4 regions of the Paenibacillus ilasis genome follow, and region 2 is predicted to be linked to each of the others. Evidence: predicted binding sites of a transcription regulator. Region 2 holds the regulator's gene; each other region holds the start of a gene.
The links. Region 2 encodes Rex, which represses fermentation and respiration genes when NADH is low (regulators of the CRP and FNR family bind a similar motif). Its sites were predicted from a motif close to TTGTGAAATATTTCACAA; they were not measured.
Positions count from the first base shown of each region.

Region 1: the regulator Rex is predicted to act here: its motif matches at 2,431-2,448, upstream of ACETK5_RS17945 (nitrate/nitrite transporter).
Region 3: the regulator Rex is predicted to act here: its motif matches at 2,589-2,606, upstream of ACETK5_RS29270 (cytochrome ubiquinol oxidase subunit I).
Region 4: the regulator Rex is predicted to act here: its motif matches at 1,428-1,445, upstream of ric (iron-sulfur cluster repair di-iron protein).

Region 1 covers NZ_JBHDJG010000001.1:3,965,419-3,969,626, forward strand. Annotated here, with positions in the region: gene ACETK5_RS17935 (DUF6953 family protein) at 1-1, opposite strand, end outside; gene ACETK5_RS17940 (YwiC-like family protein) at 82-807, opposite strand; gene ACETK5_RS17945 (nitrate/nitrite transporter) at 859-2,373, opposite strand; gene ACETK5_RS17950 (response regulator transcription factor) at 2,541-3,188, opposite strand; gene ACETK5_RS17955 (sensor histidine kinase) at 3,185-4,208, opposite strand, start outside.
Region 2 covers NZ_JBHDJG010000001.1:3,705,480-3,709,687, forward strand. Annotated here, with positions in the region: gene ACETK5_RS16635 (cell wall elongation regulator TseB-like domain-containing protein) at 259-777, opposite strand; gene ACETK5_RS16640 (amidohydrolase) at 809-2,110, opposite strand; gene ACETK5_RS16645 (redox-sensing transcriptional repressor Rex) at 2,085-2,750, opposite strand; gene dinG (ATP-dependent DNA helicase DinG) at 2,813-4,208, opposite strand, start outside.
Region 3 covers NZ_JBHDJG010000004.1:398,662-402,869, forward strand. Annotated here, with positions in the region: purine riboswitch at 15-116, shown strand; gene ACETK5_RS29260 (hypothetical protein) at 94-225, opposite strand; gene ade (adenine deaminase) at 598-2,400, shown strand; gene ACETK5_RS29270 (cytochrome ubiquinol oxidase subunit I) at 2,688-4,091, shown strand; gene cydB (cytochrome d ubiquinol oxidase subunit II) at 4,078-4,208, shown strand, end outside.
Region 4 covers NZ_JBHDJG010000001.1:2,932,706-2,936,913, reverse strand. Annotated here, with positions in the region: gene ilvD (dihydroxy-acid dehydratase) at 1-1,228, shown strand, start outside; gene ric (iron-sulfur cluster repair di-iron protein) at 1,475-2,173, shown strand; gene yfmT (benzaldehyde dehydrogenase) at 2,332-3,786, shown strand; gene ACETK5_RS13355 (methyl-accepting chemotaxis protein) at 3,805-4,208, shown strand, end outside.

The DNA.
Region 1 (4,208 bases), 260 kb from region 2:
TATAAACATCGTCCCCTTCTGTATGCCTCCACTTATTATAACAGAATGGACGATGGAATCGATTTTTATGAAAACGGCAGACTACATCAACATCATGGACAGCCATACAAACTGGACGGAACCTACAATCTCGATGATTCCGACCTTCATCGGTTTCATTGCTTTTCCAGAATACAGGAACGTCTTAATGAACGGAAATACGAATGGCAGACACATCCACGGATTCCCGAAGATGATCGGCAGAACCAACATGACGGCATGATATATTCTTGCGTATATCGTCCAGCGCCTGTTTTTCCGCTCACGGAATACCGATTTGACAAAGAACACGGTGCCCGTGAAATATAGGAAATTATACGCAATGACGGCGGCAAGCATCGGATCGAAACCACCGCCCCCCAGCATATAAGCAGCGGCACCTCCGGTACAGAACAGCAGAATCGCGCAAATATCATTTAACAGCGCACGCTCCGCTTTCTGAAGGACATGCCAAACGTTCACCATGATCAGGATGAGCAGCACAGGTGCAAACCAGAGCATCGACGGCTTGAAGACAAGCACCGGAATCAGAAAAACCACGGCGATAAGGGTATAAATGATCCCCCAGGATATCCAAGTTTTACGTTGGGACGTCTTCTTTAAGGATTGCAGAAACGGATAGGATGCCATGTATAAACCTAACCACGCCAAAAATAGCGGAAGGTGCAGCAGAGCCGGCTTGGCTGCCGCCATTCCTATGATATAGGGTACACTGACCATAGCCCAGCCACCATGCTCCCGCGGGATGACAATCCTCGTCTTTTTCATGCGTTTCTCCCTCTCCAATCCATCAACTCATAGCCATCGTGATTCATATCTTCAGCCATTCGAACAACGGCCAGGCGGATGATAAGTAATATCGCTGAAGGTACCCACATACTGAACGATGTCACCCGATTCGTCCTTTACCGCGTTAATCGTCAGCAGCTCCAAGTACTCTTCTCCGTCTTTCCGGCGGTTCCAAATCTCCCCCTGCCAGCTCCCGTGTTCCCTGATTTCAGACCACATCGCCTGATAAAACGCCGGTGATTGTCTTCCGGACTTCAATACGCTCGGATTTTTGCCGAGTACTTCCTCCTCCGAATATCCGGTTAACTTCGTGAATGCCGGATTGACGGCATTGATCCTACCGTTCGGATCCGTAACCAGAATCCCCTGGCCGGTGGAGTTAAACACCTCCGATTGTACGGTGAGTTTGTCCTGGTAGTACATCCATACCACAATAACGAAACTGGCGAGCGCAACCTGCGATAAGGCCATAAATCCAATGGAGTACTGCCCCGTAGCCGAATGGATGAAGGAAAGCATCAGCGGCGGGAAGAATCCGCCAAGGCCGCCCATCATGGACACAATACCGTTTACAATGCCGGCCTGCTTGTTGAAGTAAAGGGGCACGAGTTTGAAAATAACCCCGTTTCCGAGACCGGCACCAACGGCAATGGTTAAGCATCCGGCCGTATATAAGCCAATGGATGGAGAGAATGCCAACAGGATGGCCGCAGCCGTGAGCCCTATGAATACGCCCATTAATAAGAACAGCGGTTTAAATTTATCCGCAAGCCAGCCGCCTACGGGACGTAATAAAGTGGCTACCAAAATGAACCCTGCCGTCCGCATCCCGGCGTCCACCTTCGCAAGCTCAAAATGGGTCACCAGGAAGTTTGGCAAGTACACTGTAAAGGCCACGAACGAACCGAATGTAATAAAATAAAAAAGCGAGAAAAACCACAATTTTTCATTTTTATACACGCCCTTGATCTGTTCCATTACCGGTGTTTTTACCTTTATTTCTTTGCGATCGCCTAAAAATGCATTTAGCACGGCAAATATGAGCAGCAGAACCAAATACAGCTGGACGGTTTTGGACCATCCGATCTGAGTCGCGATGACCGGTGCAGCAAATGTGGTAATGGCGGTACCGATATTGCCCATCCCGTAAATCCCATTCACGAGTCCCAGCTTCTCTTTCGCATAATATTTAGGCAATGAGGTCACGCCAACCGAGAACACGGCCCCCCCGATCCCCAGGAACAAACCTCCGATCACCAGATGCGTAAAGGAGGAAGCCGAGCTGATAAAATAGACCGGAAACAGCAGCAGGATGAAGCTGGCGATAAAAACAATTCGTGCTCCCACCACATTGGCGTAATAGCCAAGCGGAATCCGGAGAACGGAACCCAGCACCACCGGAATAGCCGTCAGAATCGCGAGCCGGTCGGCCGAAATGGAGATGTCCTCTCGAATAAACGGCAGGAGCGCGGAGATGATGACCCATACCATAAAGCCAAGCACCAGATTCATTGTTTGCAGCGGAAGCTGCAGCTTTTTGATCATTTCCATCACCTTTTCTAAAGCATAATGAATGGCATATTGATCCCCAGCTCCTATTGTACGTGCACCTATTCACAATGCTAATAGGGAAGTTCCCTGAATCTCTCCGGGGAACTTCCCTATTCCTTAAAGCAACGACCCTTAATTGCGCCCACTTGTATATGCAAGGACTAAAAATCCAGCAATTTTTTCTTTAATGCATATTCCACTAACTCCGGACGGCTTTTCAAATTCAGTTTTTCCATGATTTTGGCCTTGTGCGCTTCCACCGTCTTGACCGATACGAATAGTTTTTCTGCGATTTCCTTATTGCCATAACCCTTGGCGATCAGAGGCAGGATCTCAATCTCCCTTTTGGACAGACTGTTAAACGGATCCTGCTCCGCGCTCTCACTATCTTTCTTAATAAACTCCCGAACCAGGGATGTAGCCATCTGGGGATGGATATAGGTCCCTCCCTTATGCACCATGCGGATGGCGGAGATTAATTCATCATCCGGCGCATTTTTGAGTACGTAACCTGAAGCCCCGTTTTTTAAAACATGAAACAGATAATCGTCATCATCATACATGGTTAGAATCAGAATTTTCGTTTCCGGAAATTCACTGCTGATCTTGCCGGTCGCAATCAGCCCGCTTTCGCCGGGAGGCATGCTTAAATCCATCAACAGCACATTCGGCCGGTGCTTCGCCACCATGGTGTAAGCTTCCATGCCGTCTGCCGCCGTCGCGACAACCTCCATATCTTCCTGGTAATTCAGAATCATGGAAAATCCGCTGCGGACCACGGCATGATCATCCGCAATCACAATTTTCATGTACCCATCACCTCCAGCTTGCCGTCACCATTCGTAAGCGGAATGTTAAGCTGAATCGTCGTACCCTCACCGGGAGCGGAAAGCAAAATAAACTGACCACCGACCAGCTCTGCGCGTTCGCGCATCCCGTACAGTCCCAGTCCGGTTCCCTTAGCTTCATCAATGACCCTGTTAAACCCGACTCCACGGTCCCGGACGGTTAACTGAAGGTAGCCATTCACTTCACATAAGCGTACATGCACCTCATCCGTTCCTGAATATTTCATGGCATTCAGCACCGCTTCCTGGCATACCCGGTACACAACCGTTTCAATCTCGCTGCCGTAGCGTGCTGCCGCTAACTCCGCAGAAAAATCAACCAGCACTCCGTAGTTCTTTCCAATCCATTTAAAATGGGAGCGGAAGGCAGCCTCAAGCCCCAAATCATCTAATGAAGCCGGCCTGAGTTCAACGGATAAATGCCGGATATCATCCAGAAGCCTGGTTAAAGATACCTCGGTCTGGTGCAGTTTCTTGAGCACATCCTCGCCCACGTTCATATATTTAACAACACGCAGGTCGACCAGTGAGCTGAGCAGCTCTTGAGCCACGCTATCATGCAGTTCGCGGGATATCCGCTTGCGCTCGTCCTCCTGTGCCTTGATAACGTATTTCAGCATATTCGTCCGCTGCAGCATTTCCTGTGTCTTCTGCTGCTTCGTCAGATCGAGGAGCATCATGACCCGGATGCCGCGAGCTTCATCGATGATATGGTAACTGGCCGCATAGGGAACGATTCCTTCGCCGCGTGTCTTCAGATAGACTTGGAACGATGAAAACTCTCCATCCGGATAATCCAGATAGCAAGTGGAGCAGGTTATGAGATCCTGTTCATCGGTGTAGCCTTTGCAGGTTTGGCAGAAGGAACCATCCGCACCGGACTGCATCCTCTCGATCACTTCAATGTCAAGGATGTTCTCCGCTGCCGGATTCATTGCCACCACGCTGCCCTTTTCGTCAATAAAAAAAATGGCCTCCATG
Region 2 (4,208 bases):
TTCATTTCCTGTATAAAATTTTGTCTATCATTTGGTAACACAAAAATACATATAACAACGATATATTGCGATGCATGTAATTTATATGCTCGTTTTGTACAAGTACGAGTATATCACATCTTATATACTTTTTCATGCATGTCTGTGAAAATATTTAGAACAGTTTTTCCATATTTTTTCTGAATGCGCTTACAATTATGAAGGAAAAAGAGAAGCCCCCTCTTAAATAGTAAGGGACGCCTCTCTTTACTTCGTTTATTATTGATTTGGAAGAATAATGTCATTACCGATCGTGTTACCGTCTTGAAAACGATAAAACCGATAGCCGCGCTGACCGTTGTGTTCATACTGCAGCTGCCAGGCATACTCGCCTTCATACATTCCAGGCAGCAATCGCTTAATTTCCACACCAGGCAATTCGTTATAAATCTGATCCCGAATCTGGGCTTCCGACATCCCTGTATTCAATAAAACGGACTGGACAGCATCGGCACCTTCAACAGGTATGTTGTCATCTGTAAATTTTACCCATACCATACGATCTTGATTGTCCTGATCCTTGCCGCTTACCACCCAATAGTTATTATCCTCGCCCCACACCGATTTATAGGTCTTTCCGGACGAAACCAATTGGCCATGCTGCTTGGCGGCAGCAATCGCCATTCTTTCTTCATTCCAAGTGTCTTTCATAACATATGAATAATAGAGCTGTAAACCAAGCAGTAACAGCAGCACGCCGGATACACTAAGCAAGATCCACTTCGTTTTTTTCTTCAAATCCGTCTTCCTCGCTCCCCTTGATTATTCCCTAGAGGGTTGTAAGACGCTCAAAGGCACGCTGCGCTTCCCGCCGGATACGTTCCTCATCGAGAGTAAGGCTCGCGCCATTCTTCACGACCTGCTTACCGTCAACCCATACATGCTCAACATCCTTCGCACTGGCGGAGTAGATAGCATGAGAAATATAATCCGTCTTCGGAAGGAAGTGCGCCTGATCCGTGTTCAGTGCGATCATATCTGCCTTCATTCCTACCGCAAGCGTACCGATATCCGCAAGGAAAGCTGACTTGGCACCATACTCTGTACCCATCCGAAGCGCTTCGGATGCAGGAATCGCGGTTGGATCCCCGCTTACTCCTTTATGGATCAGTGCCGCCAGGCGCATCTCTTCAAACATATCCAGATTATTATTGCTCGCAGGTCCATCGGTACCCAAAGACACGGTGACCCCGGCTTTCAGTAGTGCAGGCACGCGAGCGATGCCGCTGGCAAGCTTCAGATTGCTGCCTGGATTATGCGACACCATCACTTGATGCTTAGCCAGGATTTCGATTTCTTCATCGGTCAGATGGACGGCATGCGCAAGCAGCGTTGGACGGGAAAACATGCCAAGCTTCTCCAAATGGGCAACAGGGCGGAGTCCGTAATCATTTACATTCTGAGCGACTTCCGTTTCCGTTTCGGACATATGCGTATGCAAAGGCAGATTCAGATCATGGGATGCCTGAACGAATTTCTCGATGAAATCCGGCGGGCATGTGTAAGGTGCATGCGGCGAGATCATCGCCGTAATTCTTCCATCCGCCTTGCCATGCCAGTCTTTCGCGAATGCAACCGCCTCATCCAGCTTCTGCTGCTGCACCTCAGGCGGACATAATCCGATGACACCGCGTGTCAGTACGCCGCGCATTCCTGAGTCCTGCACAACCTTTGCAACCTGATCCATATGATCATACATATCCACAAACGTCGTGGTTCCGCCTTTGATCATCTCAAGCACGGAGAGTGAGGTTCCCCAGTACACATCGTCGGCCGTGAATTTGGCTTCCATCGGCCACATTTTTTCCTGAAGCCATACCTGCAGTGCCAGATCGTCGCCATAACCGCGGAGAAGCGACATCGCCGCATGTCCGTGCGTGTTCACCAATCCAGGCAGGAAAAACAGATGGGTTCCGTCGATAATTTCTGTTCCCTCTTGGACGGTTGGCTCTTCTTCACCCAGGTAGGTTATCCGGTCATTCTCTACAACCATATATCCGCGTAGCACGGACCTTCCTTTCTCTAGTACCGCAAACGTTCCGTTTTTAACCATCCACTTCGTTGTCGTCATGTGCTGTATCCTCCTTACCGTTATCCAAATAATAGGCCAAACTTTGCAAATCCGTAGTAAAATCAGCCGTATGAATCCGGATATGGGATGGAGCTTTCAGGATGGTCGGCGCAAAATTCAGAATAGCCTCGATGCCTGCGGCGATAAGCTGATTCGCTACATTTTGCGCTTCAAAATCCGGAACGGTAATAATCCCGATACGAATGCCGTACTCATGAACCGTCTTCTCCAGTTCCTCCATCGGCTGTACAACCAAATTGTTTATTTTCATACCAACTTTGGGAGAATACGAATCGAAAACCGCCACAATCTTCATATTGTCCTTCAGAAATGCATTGTAATTTGATAATGCATGTCCAAGATTACCGGCCCCAATCAATGCGACATTGATCTTCTGGTCCAGCTTTAGAATCTGGCGAATTTTCTCGATCAGATAAGATACGTCATATCCGATCCCTTTCCGTCCAAAATCACCGAAATACGCTAGGTCCTTACGAATTTGAGCAGGATTGAGGTCCAGTTTTTGTCCCAGTTCCTGGGAGGAAACCGTGGAGACCTCCCTTTTCTGAAGCTCATTCAAATAGCGCAAGTATACAGGTAATCTGCGGACCACGGCTTCCGAAATTTTTTCCGATTTCATGCATGCTCCCCCTAATAATAGGTTAATAACTACATTTCAATGTGATCGTTCATGGTTTCACTTTATTCAGCTTGGTTCTCTACGCCTGCCTCTTCCTGCAGCCATTCCGAAATTCGGGGAACAATCCCCTCGGTCGGCATGTGCTCCATCTTTGGTCCCGGCAAGGAATATAGGAAATATTTTCCGTAATAGGATTCAATGACCCGGGTATCGTACACGATGACAATCCCCTTGTCTTGCGCTGTCCGTACCAGTCGGCCAAATCCCTGTTTGAAGCGAATGACGGCTTGCGGAACCGAAAGCTTCATGAAGGGGTTCTTCTTCTGCTGCTGCAGCAATTCGCTCTTGGCTTCAACCAAAGGGTGATTCGGCGGCTGGAACGGCAGCCGGACGATCGCAAGGCAAGTGAGCGCCTCACCGGGTATGTCAACCCCTTCCCAGAAGGAGCTGGTACCCAGCAGAACCGAGGCGCTGCTATCCTGGAATCTCCGGATTAACTTGGTACGGCTGGTTCCATCCATCCCTTGTCCCAGTACGGTAATATCGCTGGATGCCAGCGCCTCCTTCAAGGGCTCATGCACCTGACGCAGCATCCGGTACGAGGTGAACAGGACAAGCATACGTCCATGCGTAGCGATTGCCGTATCGGCCAATGATTGCACTAGTGTATTCACAAAGAGTGCATCCCCGACCGAGCCCTTCACGCTCGGAAAATCGCGCGGCACGACAAGGAGAGCCTGCTCCCTGTAATTAAACGGGGACGGCAGCAGAACCGTGTTCAGGTTGCCGCTATCTGCCGCTTCCTGTAGACCCAAATTCTCGATCATGAACTGGAACGATTTGTCCACCGACAAGGTCGCCGACGTCAGGATCACGCTTTGTTTCTTGTCAAAAAACAATTCCTTCAAGTGGGTGCTTACATCGACAGGCACCGCATAAAGTTGCAGCGATTTCCCGCGGAAATTGCCGTTAGCCTCCATCCAGTATACCGTGCCTTCATCATTCAGGGCCATGAAGGACCTCAGGTCCTCGCGGTGTGCGGCCAGGTCCTTAAACAGACCCGATAGGTCTGTTAACAGACTGTCGGCACTGTAATCGTCGAGATCTTCCTTCATTTCGGCGATCAGCTTGTCACCCTTGCGTACGACATCGCCCAGTATCACATGAATTTGATGTTCCAGCTCGGCAAGCGAATCCCAATCCTTCGGCTTCTTAAGAGGCGATAAGCGAAGCGAGAATTGACCGGCGTCTCCTGGAGATGCATCTCCGCGTTCCGGAAGCAGTCCGAACAATTGATCGCTGAGTCGATCCCAATTCTCTTTTACGGTGATCAGATCCGGATAAATCCGATCTATGATGGAAGACCACTCGACAGCCTTCTCATGGGATGAAACTTGCAGCAGCTGGCGAAGAGCCGGGAGCTGACCGCTGCGGCTGTCTTTGTACATACGGGTTAGC
Region 3 (4,208 bases), on a different contig from region 2:
ATCGAAGGGTAATGTTGTTCAAAATCAAATCTTGATGTATATGCCGGGGAATAGGGCCCAGGCGTTTCTACCAGGTTACCGTAAATGACTTGACTACATGAAGGTTGAGAATCCCACCACCCCGCCCAGCTTCGCATAATGATGGAAGCCGGGCTGGAAGATCACCTTGATTGGAATCCGGCAGGTTTTAACGGCTGAGGTGATGTGCAGACTGATAGCATACATTGCTGATGCACAGGGCTTCTCTTCCTCTATGGATATAGTACAGGCACCCCGGGCAGATACGCTGCCCGGGGTGTTTGGCGTGTTATAGAGCGGATCGATTTTGTATTTTTACCGGTTCATTATAAGAAAAACGTCTATCGACGCACTTTCACAGATGACAGACCGCGATTAGATGAAGTTTTTATTGCGATATCAGGAAGTTACAAGCTTCGAAGTTTATACGTTCTGATATCTAAAAGAAAAACGTCTATCGACGCACTTTCACAGATGACAGACCGCGATTAGATGAAGTTTTTATTGCGATATCAGGAAGTTACGAGCTTCGAAGTTTATACGTTCTGATATCTAAAAAAAGGGGAGCGTGCATTCATCATGAGTTCAATTAAAAGACAGAAACGATACGAGGTCAGCCGGCAGCTGGGGAAGGTTGCGTTAGGACAAGAGCCAGCCGATCTGGTTATCAAAAACGGCACGCTGGTCAATGTGTTTACGGGTGAGCTTCAGGAACGGGTAGACGTGGCGATGGCGTACGGGCGCATCGCTTATATCGGCAACGCCGATCATACGATCGGGAAAGGGACGCAGGTGATCGAAGCGAATGGCCGGTTTATCTCGCCTGGTCTGCTCGACGGTCATATGCATGTGGAGAGCACGATGCTCACCGTGACCGAGTTTGCCAAGGCGGCTATCGTTAACGGAACGACCGGGATTTATATGGATCCCCATGAGATTGCCAACGTATTCGGCATGGAAGGCGTGCGCTGGATGCACGAGGAAGGGCAGCAGCTGCCGATGAAGGTGTTCACCACCATTCCTTCCTGCGTACCGGCGACGTTTGATCTGGAGGATGCCGGTGCGCAGCTGGGCGTAGCCGACATCGAGGAAGGGCTGACCTGGCCTGGCGTCGCCGGGCTTGGCGAAGTGATGAACTTCCCGGGCGTCGTGTACGGCGATCCGACCATGAGCGGGGAGATTGAAGCTACGCTGCGTGCAGGCAAGACCGTAACAGGGCATTTTCCGGCCGAGGATGACCGGATGCTGCAGGCATATATGGCAACCGGCGTAAGCTCCGACCATGAGACGGTAACGAGAGAACAGGCCCTGGAGAAGGTCCGTCTCGGCATGCACCTGATGATCCGCGAGGGTTCGGCTTGGCAGGATGTAAAGGAAGTTGTTAAGGTCATAACGGAAGATAAGGTGCGAACAGACAATATTTCTCTGGTTACGGATGATGTGTATCCGCAGACGCTGCTGAGGCTCGGTCACATGAACCATGTGGTCCGCCGCGCTATAGAAGAAGGCGTGGACCCGGTTACGGCGATCCAGCTGGGAACGATCAACGTGGCTCGTTATTTCGGCATGGACATGGAGCTGGGCAGCATTTCACCTGGCAAAACGGCGGATATTTTGCTGATTGATGATCTGTTGAGCATGGTACCTTCAGTCGTGATCACGGATGGCGAAGTGGTTGCAGAGAACGGCCGGCTCGTGAAGGCGTTCCCGGTATATCAATACCCGGAAAAAGCCTTTCAATCGGTTCGGCTGCAGCGTTCGCTTACCGCTGATGACTTTCTGCAGCGCAGCAAGTTCGATGCGACGCGTACGGAAGTGAATGTGGTGCGCGTCATCGAGAACAGTGCCCGTACCGCCAAAATGACCGCGGTGCTCTCTGTGGAGCAAGGCGTCATCCAGCCGGACCTGAATCAAGATGTGGTTCAGCTGGCATGCATCGAGCGCCACAGCGCAACCGGGCAAATCTCGCTCGGTTTTGCGAACGGCTTCGGACTCAAGACCGGCGCGGTTGCTTCCACGGTTGCGCACGACAGCCACAATCTGCTCGTGATGGGCACGAATGCCGAGGATATGGCACTCGCGGCGAATGAGCTGGCGGCGTGCGGAGGCGGCATGATCGTGGTACGGGACGGCAAGGTGCTGGCGAAGGTGGCGATGCCGATTGCCGGTTTGCTGGCGGACCGTCCGGTTGAGATCGTAGCGGAGGAAGTCGCTGCCTTGGAGGAAGCTTGGAAGGAGCTTGGATGCTACATCCATGCACCGTTCATGACCTTCTCGCTCATTGCGCTGCCGGTGATTCCGGAAATCCGCATTACCAACCGTGGGATCGCGGACGTAACGGAATTCAAGCTCATCGAGACCGAGATTGGCCCGGTTCAATAAGGTTGCAGACATACCGAAGCAGGTTGGCCTGATGGCGAACCTGCTTTTTTGTATCGTAAATACAACGTTTTGACCGCCGGCAGAGGCAGCGAGCCGTTTCCATTTTTTCGATGCTCAGTTATACCGTTGTTCACTTAGTGATTTTCGTCACAAATTTATAACTTTTTGCCCCGGTTTCAGTCCTGATATTGTGATGTTTATCACAATCCTTTGCATCGCGGTCTGCGACAATACAAAAAGAATCAAATTTGAAGTGATCACGTGAGCTAAAGGAAGGGGTATCTGATATGGATCCGGTTATGCTGGCGCGAATTCAATTCGCATCGACAACCATTTTTCACTTTATTTTCGTACCGTTGTCCATCGGATTGGCGTTTCTGATTGCCATCATGGAGACGATGTATGTTGTCAAAGGCCAGGAAGTCTACAAGAAAATGGCCAAGTTCTGGGGAAAGCTGTTCCTGATTAACTTTGCGGTCGGGGTTGTGACGGGGATTCTGCAGGAATTCCAGTTCGGCATGAACTGGTCGGATTACTCGCGCTTTGTCGGGGATGTGTTTGGCGCACCGCTTGCGATCGAAGCTCTGCTGGCATTTTTCCTTGAGTCGACGTTTATTGGGCTGTGGATATTCGGGTGGGACCGGTTATCGAAGAAGGTCCATCTGCTCAGCATCTGGCTGGTGTCCTTCGGCACCCTGATGTCCGCCTTCTGGATTCTGGCAGCGAATTCGTTCATGCAGCGTCCCGTCGGGTTCGAGATGAACAATGGGCGGGCGGAGATGAACGATTTCTTCGCACTGATTACGAACGGTCAGCTGCTGGTGGAGTTCCCGCACACGATCTTCGGAGCTTTGGCAACAGGGGCGTTCCTCGTAGCAGGTGTGAGTGCCTACAAGCTGATGAAGAAGCAGGATTTGGATTTCTTTAAAAAATCATTTCACATCGCCATCGTGATTGGCCTCATCACCTCCATTCTGGTTGCGGTATTCGGTCACCAGCAGGCGCAGTATCTGGTGGATACGCAGCCGATGAAGATGGCCGCTGCGGAGAGCCTGTGGGAAACGAGTGACGATCCTGCGCCTTGGACGGTCATTGCAGCCATCGATCCGGATAAGCAGGAGAACACGATGGAGTTCAAAATCCCGTATTTGCTCAGCTTTTTGTCCTACAGCAAATTTTCCGGCGAAGTCATCGGAATGAAAGAGCTGCAAGCGCAATATGAGCAGGAATATGGCCCTGGAGACTATATCCCGCCGGTCCGTACCACGTTCTGGAGCTTCCGGATTATGGTGGCCGCAGGCAGCATCATGATTCTGCTGGGATTGTACGGAGCATGGCTGATGCTGCGCAAAAAGGTCGAGAAGGCTGGCAAATGGTTCCTCAGACTGATGCTGTTCGGTATTTCGCTGCCGTTCATCGCCAACACGTCGGGGTGGATTATGACGGAGATCGGACGACAGCCGTGGACGGTATTCGGGCTGATCACTACGGAGAACAGTGTTTCACCGAACGTGAGCGCAGGCTCGATTCTGTTCTCGCTCATCATGTTTACCGCCATTTATGCGGTGCTGGCAGCCGTCATGGCGTATCTGTTCATCAAAGTCATTAAGAAAGGACCGTATGCGGCGGAGGAAGACGACCACCACGCAAGCGATCCGTTTAATAAGGAGGGCTACAATGCTGTCTCTTAACGAACTGTGGTTTGTGCTTGTTGCCGTATTGTTTATCGGGTTCTTCTTCTTGGAGGGCTTCGACTTTGGGGTCGGGATGTCCACGCAGCTGCTGGCCAAAAATGATACCCAGCGCCG
Region 4 (4,208 bases), 770 kb from region 2:
CGGGAAGCTCGAAGGTAAGAACGTGGATATCGTCACGGCTTTCGAAGCGGTCGGGCAATATCATGACGGAAAAATGACGGACGATCAGCTCCATAAGGTGGAATGCAGCGTCTGCCCGGGACCGGGCTCTTGCGGGGGCATGTATACAGCCAATACGATGGCCGCGGCGGCAGAAGCCATGGGGATGAGCCTGCCCGGTTCCTCCTCCACGCCGGCTATTTCACCTGACAAAGCAGCGGAATGCGCTGCGGCTGGAAGGCAGGTCATATCGCTGTTGGAGCAAGAAATCTATCCCAGAGACATTATGACGAAAAAGGCATTTGAGAATGCGATAACGGTCGTCATGGCTTTGGGCGGTTCAACCAACGCGTTCCTGCACTTGCTTGCCATTGCTCATTCGGTAGGCGTTGATTTGACGTTAGACGATTTCGAGCGAATCCGTTTGCGCGTTCCCCACCTTGCAGATCTGAAGCCGAGCGGTCGACATGCCATGCAGGACTTAAACGAAGTCGGCGGCATACCGGGCGTCATGAAATTATTGCTGGCCGAAGGACTTCTGCATGGCGATTGTCTGACGGTCACAGGCAAATCATTGGCAGAGAATCTGGCGGAAGCAGCGCCGTTACAGGGAAGCCAGGAAATTATACGCCCCATCGATAAGCCGCTGAAGCCGAATGGGCCATTGGTTGTATTAAGAGGCAACCTCGCACCTGAAGGTGCGGTTGCCAAAATGTCGGGCATGAAGAAGCTCCGATTTGTCGGACCGGCCAAGGTGTATGACAGCGAGGAAGAGGCAACCGAAGCGATCCTGAGAGATGAAATACGCAAGGGCGACGTGTTAGTCATTCGTTATTGCGGTCCAAAGGGCGGACCGGGGATGCCGGAGATGCTGTCGGTCACGGCCCTCATTGTAGGAAAGGGTCTCGGCGGGGAGGTTGCGCTGATAACGGACGGCAGGTTCTCTGGCGGTTCGCATGGGTTCGTAGTCGGTCACGTATCGCCTGAAGCACAGGTAGGTGGGCCGATCGCACTGTTGAGGAATGGAGACATGATCACCATCGACAGTGAAACGCAAGAAATGACATTCGACGTATCGGATTCCGAATTGGCTGCAAGGGCACAAGCATGGCACCAGCCTCCACTCAAAGTATCCACGGGCGTATTATACAAGTATGCAAAATTAGTGTCCTCAGCATCTAGAGGTGCGGTTACTGACTCTGCAGAATAAGGGAATGCACAGTCTGATATATGGCTGTAGCTTAACAAGCTCTTGCGATTTCGCAAGAGCTTGTGTCATTGGGCCCTCCCCGACGATTTCTTATCGGATTCCCGTAGTCCTTCCGATACTATCGTTCACATAGTGTTACATTTCAGTATGACTGCAATCACATATGCGGGGATGGGAGTTTCTTATACTTGAGTTGTAAGAGTGAAAAAGTTCACAAACACGTATTTAGTCTAGGGAGGTTTGAATATGAGTTCATTCACGCTTCAGAGCCAAGTATCCGATATTGTAACATCCATCCCGCAAACCGCGGATTTATTTCGATCCCTCCGCATCGATTTCTGTTGCGGTGGCCAGGTGCCTTTGGAAGAGGCGGCCAAGCAGCGTTCGTTGGATCCAGCCGCCGTCCTGGAGGAAGTTTGGTCCGTGGAGAGCAAGTTTGCCAATTACCAGGAAAGCCGTCCTGCTTCACTGAAGGAATCCGAATTGATTGATCACATCCAACAAAAACATCATGCCTTCCTGCGTGATGAATTACCGGCATTAACGCCATATGTCACGAAATTGGCCCGTGTGCATGGAGAGCATCACCCCGAGCTTCTTCGAGTGCAGGAGCTCTTCTCGGAATTGAAAAAGGAGCTGTTGGAGCATACGAAGGACGAGGACGAGCTTGTATTCCCGCTCATTTTGAAGTTTGTAGCAGATCCCAGCCACCAAGCGGCAGCAGAGCTTAAGCCGCATGTATCCGAACTGGAAGATGAACATGCTCATGCCGGCAGCTTGCTGCAGGAGCTGAGAGACGTAACATCCGATTTCGAGCTTCCGGCTGATGCCTGTGGTACGTATCGGCTGGTCTTTCAACGGTTAGCCATGCTGGAAAAGGACACCTTCGAGCATATCCATCTGGAAAACAACATATTGTTTGAGCGGTTGCGCCAAGCGGTATAGCTTTGATTAATACCCCTTCTTCACTAGGTGAGGAAGGGGTATTTCATTGCCATGCTCTGAGAGGAAGAAGAGGTCAAAGAAAATTCACTTAACAATTACCTGTATTTAGTCGATAATTATATAGATCAGTTGGAATTATTCGACACAGGAGGGTTCATATGGATTATTCGAAATTAGGAAAGCAATTCATAGGCGGGCAATGGCGAGACGGCAAGAGCGGTAAAACGCTGCCGGACATTAATCCATATAATGATGAGGTCATTACCGCATTTCAAATCGCGAGCGTTACAGACATCGATGATGCATATCAAGCTGCCTATCAAGCTAAGCTGGAATGGGACAAGGTTAATCCTTACCATAAACGCGATATCCTTGAAAATGCTGTTAAATATATTGAATCGCATGAGGAAGACATTTCGTCCATTATTGTTCAGGAGCTGGGCGGAACGCGTCTGAAGGCGGCATTCGAGATCGGCCTTGTGAAAAATATGATTAAGGAAGCGGCTACGTTCCCCCTTAGAATGGAGGGAAAGATTTTACCTTCCACAGAGGATGGCAAGGAGAACCGCCTGTATCGGATTCCGGCTGGCGTGGTTGGGGTTATCAGTCCGTTTAACTTCCCTTTCTTCTTGTCCATGAAGTCCGTCGCCCCTGCACTGGGTGCCGGCAACGGCGTCGTGCTGAAGCCGCATGAGGATTCGCCGATTACGGGCGGAACCCTGATCGGCAAGATTTTCGAAGAAGCGGGTATACCGAAGGGCCTGTTGAATGTTGTGGTAACAGATATCAAGGAGATTGGCGATGCATTCGTCGAGCATCCGATTCCGAGAATCATTTCGTTCACGGGTTCGACCAAGGTCGGAAGCCATATTGGCCAGCTGGCCGTCAAGCACTTTAAAAAGCCGCTGCTGGAGCTCGGCGGGAACAGCGCGTTCATTATCCTGGAAGATGCTGATATCGATTACGCGGTACAAGCGGCAACGTTCAGCAGATTCACGCATCAAGGCCAGATCTGTATGTCGGCCAATCGGATTCTTGTACAGAAATCGATCTATCAGGAGTTTTTAGATAAATACAAAGCGAAGGTTTCTACCTTGACAACAGGTGATCCGAGCAATCCGCAGACCATTATCGGCCCCGTCATCAACCATCGGCAGGCAGAAACACTGGAGAAGCTGATTGAGAAGGGCATCGAGCAAGGCGCAGTTCCACTGGTGCGAGGGAATATCACCGGCAGAATGGTGGAGCCTACCGTCCTCGTCAATGTCAAGCCGGATATGGAGGTAGCACAAGAGGAGTTGTTCGGCCCGGTTGTGTGTATCATCCCGTTCGAAACGGAAGAGGAAGGAATCGCAATCGCCAACGATACACGTTTTGGGCTTAGCGGGGCTATTCACACCTCCAATCTTGAACGTGGGGTTGAAATGGCGAAGAAGGTCCATACAGGCATGATCCATGTCAATGATGTCACGATTAACGACGAGCCGATTGTAGCATTTGGCGGAGAGAAGCAGTCGGGGTTGGGTCGTCTGAATGGGCAATGGAGCCTGGATGAATTTACGACCATGAAGTGGATATCGGTTCATTACGGACAAAGGAAATTCCCGTATTAAGGGTTGGGGGAGATAGGCATGAATAATGTGACTGAAGAGCAAACACAGCATGAGCTGATCCGTGCTTTTGTAAAGGTAGCTCCATTGCTGAAAAGTCTTACGAATGATGACATCACGATCGGCATTTATGATAGGGAGAAGCTGATCATTAATATTCCGGGCAAAACCTTCTCACTGAATGTTAGCCCGGGAGACCCGCTGGTTGAGGGCGATATTGTCACCAATGCGATTCGAAATAATACACCTTTATCGGCTGTCGTTCCGAAAGAACTGTTCGGATTTCCGCTAGCTGCACGCGCGATCCCGCTGCACGACGAACAGGGCAGGGTTATCGGCGGTGTCGGCATGGGGACAAGTCTTGAGAAAGCGAACGCGCTGTTTGAGATGGCCGAGAGTTTTTCCGCAATTGTCGAACAGACCAC